DNA from 4 places in the Brevibacillus choshinensis genome. Region 2 is predicted to be linked to each of the others. Evidence: riboswitches for the same ligand, from Rfam matches in the RefSeq annotation. Region 2 holds a riboswitch; each other region holds the start of a gene.
The links. A riboswitch is a leader RNA that binds a small molecule or an ion and turns the genes downstream of it on or off. The one in region 2 is predicted to bind cobalamin.
Positions count from the first base shown of each region.

Region 1 (5,766 bases), 860 kb from region 2:
CTCGCCTTGTTCGAGCTGCAAGCGTTGTGCAGTAGCATCTGGGATGATTTTAAAGAAGATGTTTTGGAGTGCAGGCTTCACAGATGAGTTCGGGTTGAGAGTCAGCTTGAGGTATTCGCCTTTTCTCCATTCGGTGAGCTGATAGGGACCGCTGCCCATGGTGTTGTTTGCGAGGAAGTTTTGGCCGAGATCACCATTTTGTTCTTTTTCCATGACCTTCGGATTGACGATGCCGCCATAGTTCGCTGCCAGGGTGGAAAGGAACGGCGGGAAGTTCTTCGAGAGAACGAATGTGACGCTGGTCGGGGAGTCTACTTTTACTTCTTTGATCACACTGTAGACGTCAGCAGGACCTTTTTTGATTTTGAGAGTACGGTCAAAGGTGAATTTCACTGCTTCGGCGGTAACGGGAGTGCCGTCCGAGAATTTGTTGCCTTCCGCGAGAGTGAAGGTCCAGGTAAGACCGTCTTCGCTCACTTTCCATTCTTTTGCCAGACCCGGCTTCACTTCGGTCGTCTCACCGTCGTACTCGACCAGACGCTGGTAGGTAGGATAGGTGATTTTCCATGCGCTGTTGTCAAAGGTGACGGCTGGATCGAGTGTGCCTTGATCGGAAGTGATCCCTACGAACAGCGTGTCAGCCGGAGTAGTTGACGCAGGCTTCGCTGCCTCGGCAGGTTTGCTTTCCGCTGGCTTGGCCTCACCCTGGGACTGGTTCGCTGGCGCGCTGCTGCACGCGGAAACCATCAGGGAGAGGACGAGCAGGGAAGAAGTGAAGAGAGATGACCATCGACGCTTCAATGAATTCGACCCCCAAAGACTATAATATATTTAATTAATTTTTAATATATTGCAAATATTGACCTTATTCAACAATTTTTTCGTTCATTTCCAAAATCCCGCCGTAGATCGGCTGGCTGTTAGTCTGACGGGCCCAGGAGCGAGTACCGTACTCGTAGTGCCACCATTCATGGGAGTAGTTCGTGAATCCGGCGCTGATCATGACGTGGTAAAGAAGACGGCGGTTGCTCTGAATCTCCAAATCTTTTTCAGTAGGCTCCGCGAGCTCCTCGAAGTGGCGGGTCATCGCCAACTCGGTAAAATCGTCAAAATCCGTCCCCATGTCCAGCCAGCCGCCTGGTCCGGCGATAGTCAGGTCGACCGCTCCACCAGAGAGGTGGGGAGAAGGGATTTGAATATCGGTCGTAGGCTTTGCGACGAATTTGCTGAGCTCCCGGGTAATCGCTTCTTCATCCGTCCAGCCTTGTGAGAGCAGGTCTTGGCGGAATCCTTCGTACAAGGATGCTTGTACTTCATAGGAACGCCAGCCATCGAACACGACCAGCTGCAAGCCGTCTGGAAGCCGTTCGGCGGCAAGTGCCAGTCTGTCCGCCGCTCCCTTGCGCAAATAGGCTTCGGTCTGGGTGCCCGCATAGCCGAGATGGTAGTAAGCGGGATAGACTGTGATTCTGGGAGACAAGGTAGAGAGAGGGACCATCGCTTCGCCGCATTCGATCACAGGAGGCGTGAAAGCTGTCCGGTCATCGTGTATGGCTGGAATGCGAGGATAGTTCATTTTCGTTCACCTCCTTGGGCAGGTTTGATTGTTTGAAAGAATTGGGCGACTTTAGGAAATATCGTAGCGGAAAAAGGGTTTTTAGTAAACTGTAATTATATTTAATTTTCTGCAATTATGAGTCGGAGTACATGAAAAAAGTGCCTCTTCAAGCCGTGGACAGCTTGCGGGGCACTCGCTTTTTTGCATTTTCATCGTTTTTTTCTAACGAACGTAGATTTTGGTTTTTGCTTTGCCTACTCGTATTTGGCCGCTCGAGTCTTGCTTGACGCTGACTTCGAGGGTGTACGTTCCCTTTTTCGCGGGCTTGAAGCGGTAGATGTATTTGTATCCGCGAAGGTCGTCATCGTAGGTACCGATGAACTGGACTACGCTCGGATTGTTCCACGACATGTAGTGCTCGGAGGAACCCGAATCCTTGTTCAAGGGATAAGTGACAGTCAGATAGATTTCTTCCCCTGCTTTCATATAAGCCGTGTTAGGGGAGAGGGAGACGGCGATGGTGGGGTTTTCTTTGACTTCGAATTTGTAGAATCCTATACCCTCCCATACTTCTTTTGTCTTTTCATCCTGCATCTTATTGAAAAAGAAAGGCATATACGTTCCCGGTATTTTCGGCGTAAAGTAGCCGGTCGTTACATAAAAGTTTCCTCTGCGTACGGTGCGGACTTGCTCGACTTTTTGCGTGTCATCCACTGAGTTCATGGAGTAAAAGTGAAAATTCCCTTCTTTTGTTATTTCCCCTTTGTAGGGCGTAGTCACGGTAAATTTGATTTTTTGTCCGACGATCAGATTCTTAGACGGGGAGATCACGAAACCAGAATCCACACTTGGAATGACTCCAGGCATGTTGTCTTTGACGCGGATGGTCACGGATGCGTGGCCGACCCATGCTTGCCCTTCTCCATGCATGGAAATGGAATAGTCAAAAGTCTTTTCCCCGATGTATTCCGCTTGGAAAGTCACTCTCGAAACATAATGACCGTCTACGATCTTAGTCTCAGCAGACTCTTTGACATTTGTGAAAAAGGCCTCGTAATAGTCTCCTTTCTTTTCTGTGACAGCTTCGATGGTGATTTCATCATCGAGTTTGGGCTCACCTTCCTCGGATAACACCGTCAGCTTCACCGGCACTTCTATTTTTTCCGCTGCTTGTGCCGGCACGTACGCAAACAGCAAGGCCACCATGAGCAATCCCATCCAGACAGCCCGAATACGAGACAGATTCTTACATGATTCCGCCAACTTTCTCACTCCTTATTTGGAAGATATATCCTAACCATTTTCCCAGCTTTTGCTTGAATCCCCACAGGCATTTGCTATTATTAAAGCAAGTGCTTGTCATAGAAGACAGCGTCAATTGAATACGTTAGTACAAACAGGTCCTTGTTTCTGCGAAATCCTTTTGCAGGAGCAAGGTTAAAAGGGAAGTTTGGTGAAATGCCAACGCGGTCCCGCCACTGTAAGAGAGGAGCCCATCTTCACGGCGTCAGCCATCCACTGCCCAATAGGGAGCGGGAAGGAGAAGAGGGGTGATGATCCTCGAGCCAGGAGACCTGCCTGTTTTTGTGTGTGCACTGATTTCCTTCGGGTCAAAGGAAGAGGTGAGGATCGTTGCTTGATTGCCATCCGCGCTTTGTTTTCCTTTCATGTTTGAGGGAGAACGAAGCGTTTTTTATTTATTGATTTGCGGGAGGATTCACAATGAATAAACAAGACGCCAAACGAGGATTGCTGCTGGTCTATACAGGAGACGGCAAGGGAAAAACAACGGCTGCACTCGGGCTCGCTGTACGGGCTACGGGTCGGGGCAAAAAAGTGCTGATGGTGCAGTTCATCAAGTCGCCGGAACGTACCTACGGGGAAAAGCTCGTCTTTGACAAAATCGGGATTGAGATCGTGCAAAAGGGGATTGGCTTTACCTGGACCAAGACGCCGGAAGAGCATCGCGCTGCCTTGAAGGAAGCGTGGGACTATGCGAAGGAACAGCTGCTCAGCGGCGGCTACGATGTCGTCATTTTCGATGAGCTGAACAACGCGCTGGCCATCGACCGTTTTCCTATTGATGACGTGCTGCCCCTTGCGGATGTGCTGGAGACGATCCAAAGCAGGCCGAAGCATATTCACCTCGTGATTACGGGCCGAAGCGCCAAGCAGGAAATCATGGACATGGCTGATCTGGTGACAGAGATGAAGCCGATCAAGCACTACTACGATGAAGGAATCCCCGCTGTGTTGGGAGTGGAATTCTGATGGGCGTGCTGGAAACCTTCGGGCATGGCGGTGACCTGCTGACAGCGGCTGAGCGGTTTGGCGTGGCCCCAGGCGAGTTCCTCGATTACAGCGCCAACATCAATCCGCTCGGGATGCCGGAGAGTGTCAGACAGATGCTGGTCGATTCGATCGGAGAAGTGACGAGATATCCGGACCCTGGGCACCGTGAGTTTCGTCAGGCTCTGGCTGATCGCCTCGGTTTGCCACAGTCATGGCTGCTGTCTGCAAATGGAGCGGCAGAAGCGATGGCAATCGCGATTCTCGGTCTCGCGCCGCAGACGGTCGGAGTGGTCTATCCGTGTTTTTCCGAATACGCGCAGCTCGCCACCCAGTTCGGCGCACGAGTCGTCGGCTGCTACGGCGTGGAAGAGAATGGATACAAGCCGGATATGGGAGATCTGCATCGATTGTTTGAAGAAGCCGATCTGATCTTCGTAGGCTCACCGAACAATCCGACAGGCGTCTTGTACCAGCAGGATGAGCTCTTGAAAATGGCGGACTGGGCTGAGCAGACGAAGACGTGGCTGGTCGTAGACGAAGCCTTTCTCGACTTTGTGGAGGAGGAGCGGCAGTTTACATTGGCGGATCGGTTAGAAAGCTTTCCGCACGTCATCCTCATGCGATCGATGACCAAGATGTACGCGATACCCGGACTGCGCCTCGGCTACGCGATCGCACATCCCGAGGTGATCGGCCGCATGCGCGAAAAGCAGGTGAGCTGGAGCGTCAATGCATTGGCGCTGCGGGCAGGGGTGCTTTGCCTTGCAGAGCAGTCATACGAGGAAAAGACGCGCGAGTTGATCGCTTTCGAACGTGACTACCTCACCCGGTTTATCCGAGATGAGCTCGGCTGGAAGGTCTGGGCGGGGGAAGCGAACTTTTTGCTGATGCGTTCGCCGGCCTCTAAGACCGCCGAGCAATTGCAAGCGCTCCTCGGCAAAAAAGGAATCCTGATCCGAAGCTGTGCCATGTATCCGGGCTTGACTGCGCATGATGTGCGGATCGCCGTCCGCGGTCCAAAGGAAAATGAACGGCTGGTGAAAGCCCTGCGCGATGTCTGGTGCGACGGGAGGTGGGCGTAAGTGAGTCTGATCCTGGTGACAGGAGGCGTACGCTCCGGAAAAAGCCGCTTTGCGGAGGAACTGGCCGAGAAGACGAGCGGTTCCGTGATCTACGTAGCGACAGGGGAAGCATGGGACGAAGAGATGACGGCGAGGATCGAGAAGCATCAGGCCCGCCGACCCGCTCATTGGGGATGTGTCGAGGCTTTTGGTCAGCTCGCCGACGTGCGTGCCGCCAGTGCCGGTTATGAGGTGGTGCTGGTCGATTGCCTCTCCACGTGGGTGAGCAACCGGTTGATGAGCGTGCCGGAGCCAGAATGGAGAAGCGAATCGATTACACAGGAAATCGTGCGGGATGCGAAAGAATGGTTGGCGGGCGTGGCCGAAGCTGGACAAAGCCAAACCGTCATTGCCGTCACCAGCGAGGTCGGATTGGGCGGAGTCGCGATGAGCAGGCTGGGGCGCTGGTTTGCCGATGTGCTGGGGGATGTCAATCAGCTGACAGCTCGGCAGGCTGATACGGTCTATGCCATTATGGCCGGAATTCCCTGGAGGATCAAGGGATGAGCGCGCTGTGGCATGCGATATCGTTTTTTACGAGAATCCCGGTGCCGTGGCTAAAGCCTTCGGAGACGGCATGGAAAAAGAGCGTCAACTGGTATCCGGCAGTGGGCATTGTCATCGGGCTGTTGCTATGTGCCATTAACCAAGCAGCCCTTTACTTGTTCAGCCCTCTGCTGGCTGCCGTGTTGACGCTCGGGATATGGGTGTACATCACAGGTGGCCTTCATCTGGACGGTTGGATGGATCTGGCAGACGGTCTGGGCAGCAGTCGTCCCCGCGAGCAGGTCTTGG
Region 1 covers NZ_CP069127.1:1,225,336-1,231,101, forward strand. The annotation lists gene JNE38_RS06565 (ABC transporter substrate-binding protein) at 1-801, opposite strand, end outside; gene JNE38_RS06570 (M15 family metallopeptidase) at 866-1,576, opposite strand; gene JNE38_RS06575 (hypothetical protein) at 1,781-2,821, opposite strand; cobalamin riboswitch at 2,940-3,154, shown strand; gene cobO (cob(I)yrinic acid a,c-diamide adenosyltransferase) at 3,281-3,829, shown strand; gene cobD (threonine-phosphate decarboxylase CobD) at 3,829-4,932, shown strand; gene cobU (bifunctional adenosylcobinamide kinase/adenosylcobinamide-phosphate guanylyltransferase) at 4,933-5,478, shown strand; gene cobS (adenosylcobinamide-GDP ribazoletransferase) at 5,475-5,766, shown strand, end outside.
Region 1: it holds a riboswitch for cobalamin, as region 2 does, so the genes downstream of both, cobO (cob(I)yrinic acid a,c-diamide adenosyltransferase) here and JNE38_RS10660 (ABC transporter substrate-binding protein) in region 2, are expected to answer to the same signal.

Region 2 (5,766 bases):
ATCGCGACTCCTACCACTGACAGCCCTGCGCCTACGATGGCAGCCAGCAGGACGCGGGGAGTGCGAATATCCCAGATGATGGTTTGCTCAGCACGGGTCCAATCCACGTGTACCCATTCCCCTGCAATCGGAACCTGAGACAGCGCGATTCCCCAGACGGTACCCGGAAGAACATCCACAGAGCCTAGTGTGATGGCTAGCGTGATGGAAGCAAGGAGCGCTAGGATCAATCCGAGAAGTAGCACAGATAAGCTCGTCTTATTCAAATCTCATCCCCCCTCGGCCTGCCCATTCGGTAGCTACTGCCACTGCTTTTTGGGCTTTGACCGCTCTCATTTCTTGAATTTCTCCGGATACAGACCTTCTGCTAGGATATGTAGTGCCATCGGTGCACGAACACCTTCCGAAGCCGCTGACATTGGAAGGACCATCAGCCTTTTGTGTTGAATCGCGGATACATCCGCAAGCTCTCGTTTGTTTAAAAGCAGCTCACGCTTTTGTTCCACGCTTTTATCCCCGTAGTCCACAATGATGATGACGTCAGGATTGCGATTCACCACTTCTTCCCAGCTCACATCAGCCCAGCCCTTTTGGATATCATCAAAAATGTTCTTGCCTCCAGCCATGCGAATCAAAGCAGTCATGTAATTATTCGCTGCAGTGAATGGCTGTTCTTCTCCGCTGTCATAGACAAATATCTTCAATGGCTTTTCCACGGTCCCCAGTTTGCTCGTGGTTTGTTCCATTTCTGCTTTCATCTCGCCAATCAGCTCGTTAGCCCGATTCTCCACACGAAAAATACGTCCGATATTGTGAATATCTGCAAAGACATCGTCTACGGTCGGCCCTGGCTTGTTGGACGATTCATGCAAGTAGGATTTGATCCCCGCCTTCTCCAATTCCTCCATCGTGCCTACTCCCTTGTCGCCAAAACCGCTTTTCCAGCCTGCGTATACGAAATCTGGCTCGGCTGCCATCAACACTTCCTTGCTCGGGTATTTATCGGACAGTACCTGTATTTGGTCATAAGCCTCTTTGAATTCCGGAAGAATCTCATCATCGAGGTAGGCGGTTCCGACCATTTTGTCTCCCAACCCAAGCGCCAGCATGACTTCCGTTACATGCTGATTCAATGTGACGGCTCTTTCCGGCGCTATTGGATAGCTCATTTCCCTGCCATTGTTTTGAAGGGTCACAGGTTTGACCAATTCAGCCCCTGCTTGCTGTGAAGCTCCATCCGTAGAGGATGCTGCCGCTTGTCCTTGCGTTTTAGGCGAGCCTTGCCCGGAGGATGCCGGAGAACCGCATGCACTCACGAGAAGAACGAGCCCACACAGAATAGCTGCCCACCCGTTTTTTTCCCAACGATTCTTACCCTTTCTTGGTTTTATCATCGTTTTCTCTCTCCTTTTTTGTCGGTTTCATGGAATCAATCACTTAAATCGTAATGATTACGTTTTATCTCCATTTTACTATATCTTCTCTTTCCTCTGTTGGCAAAATCTTTTTAGACTCCCCCCTTTCCCGCTTGAGAAACTTGGCTACATAGGTGTTTTCACCCAAATGGCACAAGTCTCGGTATGTTGCGCTTAGCCTGGTACAAACAAAAAAGCACCTCCCATGCGCAATCGGGAGATGCCTTACAAATGTGGACAGAGCAAAGCAAATAAAATAGACGGTAGTCCGCCTTTTCCATTCCTACTACTGTACGTTCCACATCGTCCCCATCCGCGTGAGTCGATTGTACATGGTTTCATGGCAGGTCTCCTGGCTCCGATTCATCATTCTTTGCTCCCTTCCCATTCCAGCAGCGGAACAGTGGTTTCTCGCAAAGAACTCCTCGTTACAGTGGCGGGACCGCGCCGGATTTTCACCGGACTTCCCTTTTAAGCTGGTTGAACACACTTCCGTTCAGCCAGCACCATCAAACACCTATTCACTTTTAAGTACTCGTCTATGAACCGATCACTGTCAGTTTTTTCGGGAATTGCGTCAGGACTTCTATCCCGGATTCAGTCACGAGCACGTTGTCTTCAATGCGTACTCCGCCTACTCCCGGCACATAAATGCCCGGCTCGATGGTAAATACCATGCCTGCGCGCAGCTTCTCCTGGTTTTGCCCGTGGACGGAAGGATACTCATGGACATCCATTCCCAGGCCATGGCCCAGGCGGTGCATGAAGTACTCGCCATATCCTTTTGCGGAGATCACGTCTCGCGCAGTTTGATCGAGATGAGCGAACGTCACGCCCGGACGAACTTCAGCGATGGCCGCTTCGTTGGCCGCCAGCACCGTTTCATAGATTTCGCGGAGCTGCTCACTGATCTCGCCGATTGCAAACGTACGTGTAATATCGGATACATAACCGTTAGCCTCTACTCCGATGTCAAACAACAGAACTTCGCCTTCTCGCACTTCTCGCGTACCTGGTTTTCCGTGCGGCAAAGCGGATTTTTCGCCTGCCAAAACCATGGACGTAAAGGAGGGACCCTCTGCACCCAGTCGCTTCATTTGGAACTCCAATTCCGCTACGAGCTCCATCTCTGTTACGCCTGGCTTCACTTTTTTCAGCGTTTCGCTCAAAGAATCCTCTACCAATTGAATGGCATGCTTCATGCGCGTTACTTCGTCAGCCGATTTGATCAATCGCATTTCGCGCAACGGCTCTTCTACATCTACGTAACGGGAAGCCCCTACGACCTCACCCATTGCTTCGTAGCGTTCTACGGTCATATGGCTTTTTTCAATACCTAATGACTTCAAATTTCCTGGAAGCGTTTGCTTTAACACTTCATAAGGATTTTGTGTATCCGTGTGGGTGAAAATATTTTGGACGGAAGAAGCCGCGGCTGCTGCTTCCCTGTCGAGAGCAGGAACGATCAGGGATGGTTCTCCCGTTGCCGGGATGATCAGGCCCAGAAAACGTTCATGAGGATCTGTAAAGAAACCGGTCAGGTAATACACATGCTTGGGAGAGGTGATCAACACAGCGTCAAGCCCTTGCTTGATAAGGAAATCATGCAGCTTCGAAATGCGTTCTTGGAACATTCTCGTCACCTAGCCTTCTCCATATATTCTAATGCGAGAATACCACTTTCGGCTTTAAAAAAACAGCTTATTTTGGAAAAATTCCGCTGAGATCGTAATTATTATTTACAAGGAGAATAGGTTCATGAATCAAGCGATCACACTACCAAATGGAGATCAGATGACTGCCCTGATCTTGGGCGAAGGTCCCCCGCTCCTCTGTCTGCATGCGCCATGCATCGGGTCGATCAACTTCTGCTTCCAACGGCCACTCGCCGATTCGTACACCTTAGTGATACCCGATTTGCCAGGTCATGGTCAGAGCAGCCCGCGCCCTACACCTTATTCGATCGAGGATCTCGCACAGACCTTGCACGCCCTCATGAATGAGCTGGGTCTTGAGCGCCCTTTTATCCTCGGCTATTCGCAGGGTGCCTCTATCGCACTCGCTTATGCGCTCTGTTTTCCGGCCGAAGTGCAAGGATTGATTTTGGTGGGCGCCTATTCAGAGGTGAACGATTTTTATTTGCACGGCCGCTTCTACATGGCGCAAACCATGGCGAGCATGCATGGCGTTCCCCTCCTCGCCAGAAGCATCGCTTCGTCTCATATCGATGACCCTGACCTCCGAGAGGAATGGATCACGCATGCCTCCCTGACGGACGCCGCTACCTTAAAACAGCTCTACACGGCAGGTCACGCTTACAACTGCACCGAAAGATTGCCAGAGGTCCATGTGCCTACACTCCTCGTTTATGGGGAGCTAGACAAACACATGCACGCTTACGGCCAGCTGCTCAGCAAAGGATTGCCGCAGGCTCAAGTGGCCATGATTCCAGGTGTTGCCCATCAAGTCGTGACCAAGGCTGCCGCTGATCTAAATCGGCTGTGCCGTGAGTTCACCTACGCAAAAACGGGAGGGTCATGATCCCTCCCGAAGCTGCTTTGTTTCGTTTTAGTTTTTCATCCTCGGGTCGAGTGCATCTCGCAAGCCATCCCCGATCAAGTTGAAGCCGAGAACAGTCAGCATGATGGACAAGCCAGGGAAAATAACGGTCCATGGCGCTTTTTGGATGTACTGGCGGGAATCGGACAGCATTTTCCCCCACTCAGGCTCAGGTGGCTGTGCGCCCAGACCTAGAAAGCCGAGAGCAGCCGCTTCGATGATCGCAGTCGCAATTCCCATCGTACCGGTAACGATGATCGGAGCGAGGCTATTTGGCAGAATGTGCTGCATCAGAATGCGGGAATCCTTCATCCCGATGGCCCGTGCCGCCATGACAAATTCTTCTTCTTTCAGACTGAGCACGCGCGAACGAACCAGACGTCCAAAAGTCGGGATGTTGATGATCGCAATCGCCAGCAGCGCATTTTGCAGAGAGGGCCCGAGAATCGCCACGATCGCGATCGCCAAAAGAATGCTCGGAAATGCCAGCATGATGTCAAAGATGCGGGAAATAATCGTGTCTACCCATTTCCCATAATATCCGGCAAGCAGCCCCAGGATGGTCCCCGCGATGACTGAACCGATCACGGAAAAGGTCCCTACCCACAGGGAAATGCGCGCCCCGTAAACCACACGGCTAAACACATCACGCCCGTTGTAGTCGGTGCCAAACCAATGTTCTCCTGAAGGCGGTTTGTTCTTCATCACCAGCTCGCCTTCATCATAAGGATATGGTGCGATCATCGGGGCGAACAGGGCGACGACTACGAAGAAGACAATGATCCCCAGTCCGACCATCGCGAGCTTATTCTTGCGCAAAGATTTCCAGGCTTCTCGCCAAGGTGAGATGATTTGCTCGTCTTTTACTTGCAGTGGTACTGTCTCTACTTGTGCATTTGCCATATCTCCTATCCCCCCTAGCGATATTTGATTCGCGGATCAATATAGGCATACAGGAGATCCACCAGCAGGTTAATTAAAACGAAAATCGTCGCAATCACCAAAATTCCTGACTGGATAACCGGATAGTCACGGTTGCCGATCGCAGTAAAAATGTATCGTCCCACTCCCGGCCATCCAAAGATGGTTTCAGTAAGCACCGCTCCTCCGAGGAGCAAGCCCGTTTGTAAGCCGATCACCGTCAGCACCGGAATCATTGCATTTTTCAAGGCATGCTTGTAAACTACCCAGAATTGAGCCAACCCTTTTGCTCTAGCCGTTCTTACGTAGTCAGCACGCATGACCTCCAGCATACTGGAGCGTGTAATACGTGCGATAATCGCCATCGGAATCGTACCCAGAGCGATACCAGGCAAAATCAGATGCTTGATGACCTCCCACAGCTGATCCCACTGTCCAGCGAGAAGCGTATCCAGTATATAGAACTGCGTAATGGCCTCCACGGGATTACGCGAATTGTCACGACCAACAGATGGCAGCCACTTCAGCTCTTGCGCAAAGAGCCATTGCTCCATCAAACCCAACCAGAAGATTGGCATGGAGACGCCAATCAAGGCGATCAACATCGCACAGTAGTCAAACCAGGAGTTTTGTTTCCAAGCAGAGAGAATTCCTGCATTCACACCAATGATTACAGCAAAAAGCATACTCACGATCGTCAGTTCTGTCGTCGCTGCCAGGTAAGGGCCAATTTCTTGTGTAATGCTTGCGCCGGAGTGAAGGGAAACACCCAAATCCCCCGTCAAAATCTGCTTCAAATAGTCGAAGTATTGAATGTACCAAGGATTGTTCAGACCAAGTACTTCTCGTAAATCTTCAATCGCTTTTGGAC
Region 2 covers NZ_CP069127.1:2,081,752-2,087,517, reverse strand. The annotation lists gene JNE38_RS10665 (FecCD family ABC transporter permease) at 1-266, opposite strand, end outside; gene JNE38_RS10660 (ABC transporter substrate-binding protein) at 333-1,394, opposite strand; cobalamin riboswitch at 1,741-1,941, opposite strand; gene JNE38_RS10655 (M24 family metallopeptidase) at 1,955-3,049, opposite strand; gene JNE38_RS10650 (alpha/beta fold hydrolase) at 3,174-3,956, shown strand; gene JNE38_RS10645 (ABC transporter permease) at 3,984-4,877, opposite strand; gene JNE38_RS10640 (ABC transporter permease) at 4,892-5,766, opposite strand, start outside.

Region 3 (5,766 bases), 2.9 Mb from region 2:
AAGGACACGTTTGATTGGCAAAGCGACCAGCCCCACGAGAATTTCGTCCATTTGTTTGAGCACATTTCGCAAAACGGCAAGCTGTACAAAGTCTTTTTGACAGAAAAAAACATGCCGCACTTCACATCTCGCTTGATGGAAGTCCTGATCAATTTCATCGCCACAGGCATCAACAATGTCCAACCGGACGACGATCGGCTGACCGTGCCCAGGGAATTTGCCGTTCGGTATTTCGCCGCTGCCTTCCTCGGAGTGATTGTCTGGTGGCTGGAAAACGATATGCCTTACACCTCCAGGTACATGGCCACTCAGCTGATGCGCGTCGCCATCAAAGGCCCTTACCTCGACAATCCCTTCCTCAAATAACCTTTCCGGACGCAAAAAAACAGGAGGCTCCTCTACACCGAGGCAACCTCCTGTTTTGCTGTCAGCTTTCTCTTTAGCTCTTCTACCGATCGGGGAATTCCCCCCAGCTCGCCTTTCAGCGAATCCGGCAGCACTTCCCATACCTCCGCAAGCAACGGCATGCCCAGATGCAGACTCTCCAGCATCTCGCGCTGCGCCAGCGCCTCCTGCGGTTCTCCCGCGAAGATCAGACGCCCCCCATCCATCACGCAGATCCATTCCGCCCACTCAAACGCGATATCCATATCGTGCGTGGCCATCAGGACCGTCGTTCCCCTCTGATGGATCTGATCCAGCTCTCGAAGCAGATTTTTCACCTGATAACGGTCCAGGTACGCGGTCGGTTCATCGAGCAGGAGCAGCTCCGGCTCCAGTACCATCACACCCGCGATCGCGAGGCGTCTTTTTTGACCCAGACTCAGGTGATGAATGGGGACTTCCGCTAGCTCCGTCATGCCGAACGCCTCGAGGATGTCTCGCACCTTTTCCCGGATGACTTCCGGTGGCAGCTTGCGATTGAAGAGGCCGTAGGAAATGTCTTCTGAGACGGTGCTTGCGATCAACTGATGCTCCGGGTCCTGAAAAACCAATCCTACCTTTTGCGTCATTTCCTGCAAAAAGGAGCGCTTGTAGACGTACGGAGCTCCCCTCCACAGGACCTGTCCCCGGCTCGGCTGGAGAAGTCCGTTTGCGTGCAGAAACAGCGTCGACTTGCCGCAGCCGTTGCGACCGAGCAAGACGCATTTCTTGCCTTCAGGGATCCCCAGACTCACTCCATTCAGCACGGACTTCTGACCGCCCGGATAGGTGTATTGCAGATTTGAAAATTCCAGCAGTGTCAAAACCGCCAACCTCCTATCAGGCTCTCTAGCAGAACCAATATGATGCAGCCGAGCACAGACTCCCACTCGTATCGCGGGGAGCGAGCGTGAACGCGAAGACTTTGCACATGAAAGCTGTCTCCGTGCCCTCTGGCCGCGATGCCCATGGAAAGCGACTCGTATTTGCGCATCGCCCGGACAAACAATTGGCTCGCCACCATACTGACGTCGCGCAATAGTGCACGGAAGCCCTGATGTCCTCCACGCGAGCGCTGCGCCATCCAAAGCTGATAGGATGTGTCGAGCAGCACGAAAATAAAGCGGTACATGATCATCAACAGATCGGTGATGATCTGTGGCAATCCCATCCTGCGAAAGACCTGCAGGATCTCAGCAAACGGAACCGTAAACAACAGAAACGAGAAGCAGGATAAACTCCCGATGACCCGAAAAAACAATTCCAGCGCCCGGGCAACGGACGCAGGCGCCACGAAAAGGACATACGCCCCCACATCCCATGCGATCAGGGCATCGGCTGGAATCGCCCCCGACCCGCTGCGGGCCAGTTCAAACAGCAGCGCGGGCAATCCCGCTATAAAAAAAGAAAGCGGGAGCACAAGAAAGAGCAGATGGTTCCGGAGCGGGATGCGGGCATATCGAACCACCCACACCCCCATCCACAGAAACACGAGCAGCTGTACAAACGAATGTCCAGTCAACACCAGCAAAAGCAGCGCACCGCCGAATGACAGCTTGTGAGCAGGCGGCAGGTGCCTCAGGTGGTTTTGGTAGGATAGAGAATCGAGCTGCTGCCAGTTCATTTCTTCGCTTTATCCGTACGGCCCTTGTAGACCCCTACTGCATAGCCGACAACACCCGCGCCAAGCGCAGCCTGAACAGCAAACAGGAGACTCTCCGTCTCGCCTCCTGGCGGCTCAATAAACGGCTGGAACCACGGCTCATAGGAAGGCGCAATCTCTTTGATCGCCTCTTCTGCCGCACCATCCGCTCCACCAAACTCGGAATCCTTGATGAACAACAGCGGCATAGCCGCCAGAACCACGACTCCCAGCAGTAACAGCCAGTTCATTCCTTTTTTCACAGCGATTCCTCCCGTTTCAGCAAGCGCAGCTGCGCCAATTCATTCGCATTATAGGCTTGCAGCCAGTTCCATACGAGTACGGTCAACAGCCCTTCGCTGATGGCAAGCGGCACCTGTGTGATGGCAAATATCCCGGCAAATTTGGCAAAGGAAGCGAGAACGCCACCGCTGGCAGCGGGGAATGCCAATGCCAGCTGAAGCGATGTCACGACATAGGTAGCCAAATCCGCCAGTGCTGCTGCTGCGAAAACGGCCAGACGCTGCTTGCCGCTCTTTGCGATCAGACGATAGACTGCATATGCGACCATCGGGCCCACGACTGCCATCGACACGGCATTCGCCCCCAGCGTGGTCAAGCCGCCATGTGCCAGCAATAACGCTTGGAACAGCAAAACCATACTGCCGAGCACCGACATCGCGAGCGGTCCGAACATGATCGCTCCGAGTCCTGTACCCGTCGGGTGAGAGCTGCTGCCTGTCACTGAAGGGATTTTCAATGCGGAAAGGACGAAAGCGAACGCTCCCGATACACCCAAGAGCAGCTTCATTTGCGGATGCTCTTTGACGATTTTATTGATCGAGCGGACACCCAAAATAAAAAACGGCAGGAAGACTGCCCACCAAAACAAGGCCCACGAGAGCGGCAAATATCCTTCCATAATATGCATGGCGTGTCCTGTCTGCGGTTCATTCAGCATGAAATAGAGGACAAAACCCGCAACCAGCAAACAGCTGGACACTAATCTCGAGCGATTCATGACCATACCTCCCCATTTTTTCATCCAAACAAAAAAATCCCATCCCCAAATTGGATGAGATCTGCGTACACAAAACAATAGACTGCGATTCAGCCATATTGCCTCGTATCCACCTCTCCTTTCCGCGAAGGTTCCCAGGTGTGGCTGATAGGTAGGTCTCCTGGCTTCCAGATCTGCGCGCTCTCTGTCCTTCCCCATACATCTATGAGTGGATTGCTATCAAAGAGAACTCCCTGGTTACAGTGGCGGGACCGCTCGGGACTTTCACCCGATTCCCTGTTACCCCGTATGCGTCTTACACATCATACAGGCACCTAATGCCAACAATATGTCATTCTCGGACATTCCTGATTGTCCATCAACATTATACTTCAACAGGCAGAAAAAGAGAACAATTGGAAAGAAACAAAAAAGCCGATGACCCCCGCGGGAATCATCGGCTCGGTATTCCACCTGCCATGGCTGTTATTTCGCGTCTACACCCACTACTTCGCCGATGTGCGAAAAACCGTCTCGCTCCATCAATTTCAGCAGCTTCTTATTGATTTGCTTCACGATTCCCGGCCCTTGATAAATCATGCCGGAGTACACCTGAACGAGACTCGCGCCTGCACGGATCTTCTCATAGGCATCTTCTCCCGTGAAAATACCGCCCACGCCTACGATCGGTACTTTGTCTCCCACTTCCTGATAAATCTGCTTCACCCAAGCCGTGGAACGCTCTGTCAGCGGTCTGCCGCTGAGGCCGCCAGCTTCGTCTGCTTTCGGATGGCCCTCGACAGCTTCGCGGGACAAGGTCGTGTTCGTGGCGATGATGCCGGAGATGCCTTCCTCCACGGCTGCGTGAACCACGTCGTGCATCTGCTCGTCCGACATGTCTGGCGCCACCTTCAGGAGAATCGGCTTTTTCTTGACACCGCGCATTTCCATTTCCGCCGCTTTTTCCCGCACGGCGCGAATGAGTACGCGCAGGCTCTCCGTTTCCTGCAAATCACGCAAGTTCGGAGTATTCGGCGAGCTGATGTTGATGACAAAGTAATGGCCGTACGCGTACAGCATGTCCAGGCATTTGCTGTAATCGCTGGGAGCTTCCTCATTCGGCGTGACCTTGTTCTTCCCGATGTTAATGCCGATCGGCACGTCGGAATACGCAAAGTCCACCAGATGCTGGGAAGCCAGATACGCTCCGAGGTTGTTAAAGCCCATCCGGTTAATCACCGCCTGATGCTCGGCCAAGCGAAACAGTCTCGGCTTGGGATTTCCCGGCTGTCCTTGCGGCGTCAGGGTTCCCACTTCTACAAAACCAAATCCAAGTGCACCAAGCGCGTGATACACTTCTGCATTTTTGTCAAAACCTGCTGCCAAGCCGACCGGATTCGGGAACTTGAGGCCCCACAGCTTCGTCTCCAGGCGCTCGTCACGCAGTTGGTAGATCATTTTCAATAAAGATTTGCCCGGAGCGGAATCCTCTACCAGCTTCAGGGCGTGAATCGTCTTTTCATGAATTTCTTCAGGGTCCTGCTGAAACAGATACTTGCGTATAAGCTGATACATCTTGGCTGCACTCCTCACTCCGTTTTACCTCATAGTAGAATACCATATTTTCAGAGGGCGGGTAACCTTTATCCTTGATACATATTTCCAAGTGGGCAGGCAAATCCTAGCAGTACCGCCAATATGGAGGTGACGATGCACCTAAATGAAAGTGGACGGGAAAATCGGAATTAGTCAGGCGATCATGACGATGATGCTGACGGTGGGCATCACCAACCACGTCAATGTCATTCCCCTGTTGCTCAGCTCCGCCAAACGCGATGCATGGCTGAGTGTCCTGCTAGCCTCCATTCCGTTTATTGTGTGGGCCTGCATTCTCTCATTCATCAACAACCGTCTTCACCAGCAATCCTTACATCAATGGCTACGGCGTACGAGTGGAAAATTTGTCAGCTACCTCATCCTCATTCCGCTCCTGATCTCTATATATGGGATGGCACTCGTACATCTAATCGATACACAAACATGGACAACTGTGAACTACCTGCCACGAACCCCAGAGTGGTTTACGGCTCTCGTGTTGATGGGCATCTGCATCATCGCTGCCTTCGGAGGAATTGCCCCGCTAGGGATTACGGCAGCACTCCTGCTTCCCATCGTAGCGATACTGGGTTTCTTTGTCGCTTTTGGAAACGTGCCCAAAAAAGATTACAGCCTTTTGCTCCCTGTCTTTCAGCATGGCATTGCCCCCATTTGGGAAGGAATGATTTATGCTGGCGGAGGCTTCTGCGAATTGGTGCTCCTTTTATTGCTTCAGCATCATGTGAGGAAACCGCTAAGACTCGTTCATTACCTCGCGATGATCGCTATCGTGATTATTCTTACGTTGAGTCCGCTCACCGGAGCCATCGCCGAGTTCGGTCCGATTGAATCCTCGAGGCAGCGCTTCCCCGCTTTTGAACAATGGCGCCTGCTATCGATTGGAAAAGATATCGAGAACATGGAGTTTTTTGCGATTTTCCAGTGGCTGTCCGGCTCATTCGTCCGCATCTCACTCTGCTTGCTGCTGCTGACAGAGATTCTGGAGGTGCATACACCAAAGTCTCGCTCCGTTGTGCTTTTCGTCTTGGGAATCAGCATGATTGTCATTACCAGCCTCCCTTTCAGCGACATGCAATTCGTCGGG
Region 3 covers NZ_CP069127.1:5,334,008-5,339,773, forward strand. The annotation lists gene JNE38_RS26750 (TetR/AcrR family transcriptional regulator) at 1-366, shown strand, start outside; gene JNE38_RS26755 (energy-coupling factor ABC transporter ATP-binding protein) at 399-1,247, opposite strand; gene cbiQ (cobalt ECF transporter T component CbiQ) at 1,244-2,047, opposite strand; gene JNE38_RS26765 (energy-coupling factor ABC transporter substrate-binding protein) at 2,044-2,328, opposite strand; gene JNE38_RS26770 (energy-coupling factor ABC transporter permease) at 2,325-3,086, opposite strand; cobalamin riboswitch at 3,220-3,419, opposite strand; gene JNE38_RS26775 (quinone-dependent dihydroorotate dehydrogenase) at 3,552-4,640, opposite strand; gene JNE38_RS26780 (GerAB/ArcD/ProY family transporter) at 4,786-5,766, shown strand, end outside.
Region 3: it holds a riboswitch for cobalamin, as region 2 does, so the genes downstream of both, JNE38_RS26770 (energy-coupling factor ABC transporter permease) here and JNE38_RS10660 (ABC transporter substrate-binding protein) in region 2, are expected to answer to the same signal.

Region 4 (5,766 bases), 1.1 Mb from region 2:
GTCGCACCCTGATCGGCGGTATAGTTGTACCCGATGTCGAGTTTTTGCAGCTCGTCCAATGAGAAGTCGCGGGTCACTCCCTCACCGTTTGTTCGGCATACGAGTGTCCAATCATGAAAGACGGCAAACGTCCCGTCTTTCGTCGGCTGTACGTCCAACTCTACGACAGCAGCTCCAGCTTCGAAAGCAGCTTGCATGGACGAGAGCGTATTCTCCAGATACGGATGCTCTGGGGGATAGATTCGCTCCGCTGTACAAGTCTCGTCGGTGATCCCTTCCATATGAAACGTTTGTGCCATTCCTCGATGGGCGAGTAAAAACGGCCCGCGATCAGACTCTTTTGCCAAAAAAGAGCTATTGTTGACGTATACAAAGGCGATAAGCGCCAGAATAACCCATGACCACTTGCGCTTCCATAAAGGCTTGCGCGATTTTCGTTTCCCATTCATCTTAGGTGGTACCTCCAGAATGTTTGATCAGGCCCATTCATTGTAACAAATCAGTCTGAGCAGGTTAAGGACTTGGCATGTCATCAAAAGACTGGCAAAATAAATGAAAAGCCAAGATAGGAGCTAGGAGGTTCCATGAAAATCGCATTGCATCAGATTGCATACCAAATTGGGTATCACCCGAACGAGATGGCCAGGCTGGTGTATGAAGGGGAAATTACCGGCGAGGTCCCGGGCAACAATCCGCAGTCCAGGGATGCCTGGGTAGATCTCCATTCCCTCCGGAACTTCATTCAGTGGAGACGAGATCAAGGTAGAATAGATGGAATGTTTTACGATAAAGCGATCCGGCACATTGATAAACATCTGGGACGGTAGGAAAAGAATAGTGTAAAAGGGGAAGCAGCCATGAATACGATTTATTGCTTAGTGCCAAAAGAATACTGGGAGCAGTGGGAAATACGGGAGCATTATCTCCCGCGTGACTATGAACAGGAGGGTTTCATCCATGCAACAAAAGGGGATGAGCTTCTGGGGAAAGTCGCCAACCGGGTATATAAGGAGTACGAGGGTGAACTTCTGGTGCTTGTTGTGGACGAGCACAAGACGACTTCGCCGATCAAATATGAGCAAGCCAAGGACGGACTCTTGTACCCGCATATTTATGGGCCGCTGAATCACGACGCGATCGTGGACGTAAAAAGCATGCAGCGAACGGACGGACGCTGGGAGATCGGTGCCAGTATTCGCTAAAGCCGTTACCAGTTAAACCATTTGAGCAGGTCCAAAACTTCCTGTCGCTTCTGATCAGGCAGCTTGTCGAGCCTGCGCAGGAGAAGCTCGATTCGCAGTCGTTGCTCTGCATCGGTTTCGCGCTGTATTTGTGGGTTCATTCGCTGCCGCTTGAGCCGGACAGGATCCGTATCGGAAATAATTTTGAGCAGCTTGCGTTCCAATAAATCTAGGGATGCCATGGATTCCAACCTCTTCGTTTCGTGTATTTCGACATTTGCATTATAGCACGGCCTTGCCCTTACATAAATCATCCAAGAATGGCGCACAATGGTACAGGTGCATTCACCACGATATCATGGAAGCGAAGGAGTGCGTAATGATGGCAAAGCCGGACGATCGTTCTGACAATGTGGAAAAACTGCAGGAAATGCTGCAAAATACCGAGGAAAGCATTCGTGAGTCGAGAGATTACTTGGCAGCCCACGCAGGTGAGATTTCTGCTGAAGAAAAAGCGAACATCGAAGAGAAAAACCAGCGTCGTGAAGAGAGCATCGAAGGGTTTCGTTCTGAAATTAAAGATGAAGCCTCTCAGAGCTAATCGAACAAAAAAGCCGCCTGTTGCCACCATGGGACAGGCGTTTTTTCATACTCGGAGGCTCACCCAAAGGTTTGAGATTGCCAGGTTTTCTCATAGAAGTGCAACAAGACATGATTTGTTTTGCGAAACGTGGTAATCTGTTAGAGGAACAAATTGAAAAAAGAGGAGCTAGACCATGAAACGACCAGAAGATACACGCGTCGTAGTCGGCATGTCCGGCGGCGTCGACTCCTCCGTGACGGCTTACCTGCTCAAACAACAGGGATATGACGTCATCGGCATCTTCATGAAAAACTGGGATGATACCGATGAATTCGGCCACTGCACGGCGGAAGATGACTTCCAGGACGTCCGGCGCGTCTGTGAACAAATCGGCATTCCTTACTACACAGTCAATTTTGAAAAAGAATACATGGATAAAGTATTCCAGTATTTTTTGGATGAATATAAACGGGGGCGCACCCCAAACCCGGACGTCATGTGTAACCGGGAGATCAAATTTGGAGAACTGCTGTCCAAAGTCATGGATCTTGGCGCGGATTACATCGCGACCGGCCATTATGCGCAAGTGAAGGAAGTAGATGGAGAGTACAAGCTGATTCGCGGAGTCGATAACAACAAGGATCAGACCTACTTCCTCAATGTTCTGGGTCAGGACCAATTGTCCCGCACCATGTTCCCGATTGGTCACCTTCCCAAGGCAAAGGTAAGGGAAATTGCGGAACAAGCGGGATTGGCTACGGCAAAAAAGAAAGACAGTACCGGTATTTGCTTTATCGGCGAACGCAACTTCCGCGAGTTCCTGCAAAACTACCTGCCTGCCAAACCGGGCGACATTGAGACTGTTGAGGGAACCGTAATCGGCCATCACGACGGATTGATGTACTATACGCTGGGACAGCGTCAGGGCCTCGGCATCGGCGGAGGTCATGGAAAGAGCGGGCAGCCTTGGTTTGTTGTCGATAAAGACTTGAAACGAAATGTACTGATCGTGGGAGAAGGCTCGGATCACCCGCGACTCTATTCTACCAGCCTGATCGCAACCGATGTGAGCTGGGTCAGCGATAAGAAACCGGCACCGACATTCAGCTGTACGGCCAAATTCCGCTACCGTCAACCAGATCAAGGCGTTACTGTACATCTGCGGGAAGGCAATACTGTCGAGGTTGTATTCGACAAACCACAAAAAGCGGTGACACCTGGGCAAGCCGTCGTGTTTTACGACGGAGAAATCTGCTTGGGTGGAGGCACGATTGATCAAGTCACCCTGATGGACAAATAGAACGAGAGATTGACGGGGGTAGTACGGTGGATCCAGCGAAGAAGTCTAAAGTCTTGATCGTTTCCTTTTTAGCAGGAGCGCTCCTGCTGGGATTTGTAGCATTCAAGGGCATGTCAACAACAGGACAAGAGCATATGGCTATTATCAAGCAAGTGATTCAGGATAAAGGCGGTGTGATCGTTGCGGGTGGCGTCACGGCTGTACCCTTAGACGAAAGTCCATTCGAACGTGGCGGGAAAGGAAACACCATCTACAAAATCGACTATACGAAAGATGGGCAGCCGTTCACCGCTTGGTATCGTTCAGAAAACCATTCTTCCATCCTCAAAGAGCCGGAGGAATGGATCCTTCCCTAACCAAGTGAAACGTAATTTGGGAGAGTGAGTGTTGATCATGACCGAAAAACTTGCAGGGCTTCGCGAGCTTGCGAAGCTCATCCAGCGGATTGAACCAAATCTGGCAGGGGCTTCTCTGAGCATTTTAGCTCACGAAAACAAGGATGAAATTGCCCACCTGCTTAACGAGGGCTTTGGTGTGCGGCTTTCTGCAACCCACAGCTCGGGTGAGTATGCCAATCACCTGGCAGTCCTGCGCGTAGGCAGCAATAAGTACACCTTTGCCCAAGACTGGCGGGAGGTGTATATCAGTGAGATTAATTACTGTGCATGCCGCATCCCGCCAGGAGCACACGGTCTCTTGGTACACCATGTGGACTACCCAGGCGTGATTTATGACGTCTCGCGGAAATTGGCAGATCACGAGATCAACATTTCCAAGCTGAATGTGTCTCGGGAGCAGAAAGGGAAAAACGCTTTGCTTGTCTCAGTGACAGATGAAGAAATTACCCCTTCCGTGGTTACGGCGATCGAGGAACTGCCTCAAATCACCAAAGTCGTTACTCTTCAATAAATGGATTACCGTTATGGAATTGCGCACCGTCCGCAAGCTCGCGGGCGGTTTTCTGTTTTTCCCTGATTCTACAAGATTTGACAAAGCAGGATTCCGCTGGTTTTGCACATTCTCTTGGAATCTTGTTTCCTAAAACTCTCTTCTCTCTATTGACTGCTACGATATCTTGATGTAAAGTAAGTTCTACCAACTACATATTGATGCGGATAGGTGTCTAGCCACAAAATATTGGCAGACTTAATAGGGAAGTCGGTGTGAATCCGACGCGGTCCCGCCACTGTGACAGGGGAGCTCCATTTGCGAAGATGTGCCACTGATCGACAAGATTGGGAAGGCGAAATGAAGTGACGATCCTAGAGCCAGGAGACCTGCCTACCCAATGACACTAGGGAACCTACGGGAGATAGGAAAGGTGTCGGAGCGCTCGATTCGCCTAAGCGAGTCGAAAGATCAGTGGATTTTTTGCGCATTCGACTTTCATTCTTACCGTCGAATGCGCTTTTCTTTTGCAGCATCAGGGATGAAAGGATGAGGGGACCTATGCTCATCGCATACGATTCCAAGACAGGGAATGTTCGAAGATTTGTAAACAAGCTCAATCTTCCGAGTGTGGAGATTGATGAGCAGATGACCATTGAGGAACCGTTCGTTTTAATTACATATACGACTGGATTTGGTCAGGTTCCCGAAAAAGTCACTTCGTTTTTGCAGCGAAATCACAGGTATATGAAAGGCGTCTCGGCTAGCGGCAATCGCAACTGGGGGACGAGCTTCGCGAAAAGCGCCGATACGATCGCCCATCAATACGGCGTTCCGGTGATCTCCAAATTTGAATTATCCGGTACCGGCCGAGATGTAGAACATTTTACGAACGGGGTGGCCAGCATTGCGGCATATTGAACTGAACAACGAACTCATGCAACGAGGCGAAGATGGTTTTTACCAATTGGCCAAGGATAAAGAAGCGGTACAGGACTTCCTTCGTGAAGTGGAAGCCAGCACGATGACCTTTGGCAGCGTCAAGGAAAGAATGGACTATCTCATCCAGAACGACTACTACGAGAATGTGTATGAGAAGTACACGGTAGAGCAGGTGGATGAAGTATTCCGATTGGCAAAGGAAGCGTCGTTTCAATTCGCCTCTTACATGGCCGTCTCAAAATTTTATAAAGACTACGCACTCAAAACGGACGACAAGTCCACCTACCTCGAACAATATCCAGATCGCGTAGCCGTCGTAGCCCTTTCCCTGGCACAGGGAGATTTTGAACGGGCTAAGCGCCTGACGGTTTCCATGATGGATCAACGTCTGCAGCCAGCGACTCCGACGTTTTTAAACGCAGGGAAAAGCCGTCGCGGAGAAATGGTCTCTTGCTTCCTGCTGGAGATGGATGATTCTCTCAACTCGATTAACTACATACTCGGGACCTGCATGCAGCTGTCCAAAATCGGCGGGGGTGTCGCCGTGAATCTGTCCAAGCTGCGGGGACGCGGTGAACCGATCAAGGGAGTGGAAGGAGCGGCAAAGGGCATCATGCCGGTACTCAAGCTGCTCGAAGACGCTTTTTCCTACGCAGACCAGATGGGACAACGCAAAGGTTCCGGTGCAGCCTACTACAACATTTTTGGTTGGGACATCAATGAGTTCCTCGATTGCAAAAAAATCAATGCGGACGAAAAATCACGGATCAAAACGCTGTCGATCGGCCTCATAGTTCCGAATGCTTTTTACAAGCTGGCAGAAGAGAACAAGCCTTTGACTATCTTTGCTCCTTATTCCGTTTACAAGGAGT
Region 4 covers NZ_CP069127.1:3,134,705-3,140,470, reverse strand. The annotation lists gene JNE38_RS15840 (glycerophosphodiester phosphodiesterase family protein) at 1-449, opposite strand, end outside; gene JNE38_RS15835 (hypothetical protein) at 585-827, shown strand; gene JNE38_RS15830 (DUF952 domain-containing protein) at 858-1,202, shown strand; gene JNE38_RS15825 (hypothetical protein) at 1,208-1,423, opposite strand; gene tlp (small acid-soluble spore protein Tlp) at 1,564-1,782, shown strand; gene mnmA (tRNA 2-thiouridine(34) synthase MnmA) at 1,958-3,064, shown strand; gene JNE38_RS15810 (hypothetical protein) at 3,091-3,420, shown strand; gene JNE38_RS15805 (ACT domain-containing protein) at 3,458-3,973, shown strand; cobalamin riboswitch at 4,165-4,363, shown strand; gene nrdI (class Ib ribonucleoside-diphosphate reductase assembly flavoprotein NrdI) at 4,514-4,873, shown strand; gene nrdE (class 1b ribonucleoside-diphosphate reductase subunit alpha) at 4,860-5,766, shown strand, end outside.
Region 4: it holds a riboswitch for cobalamin, as region 2 does, so the genes downstream of both, nrdI (class Ib ribonucleoside-diphosphate reductase assembly flavoprotein NrdI) here and JNE38_RS10660 (ABC transporter substrate-binding protein) in region 2, are expected to answer to the same signal.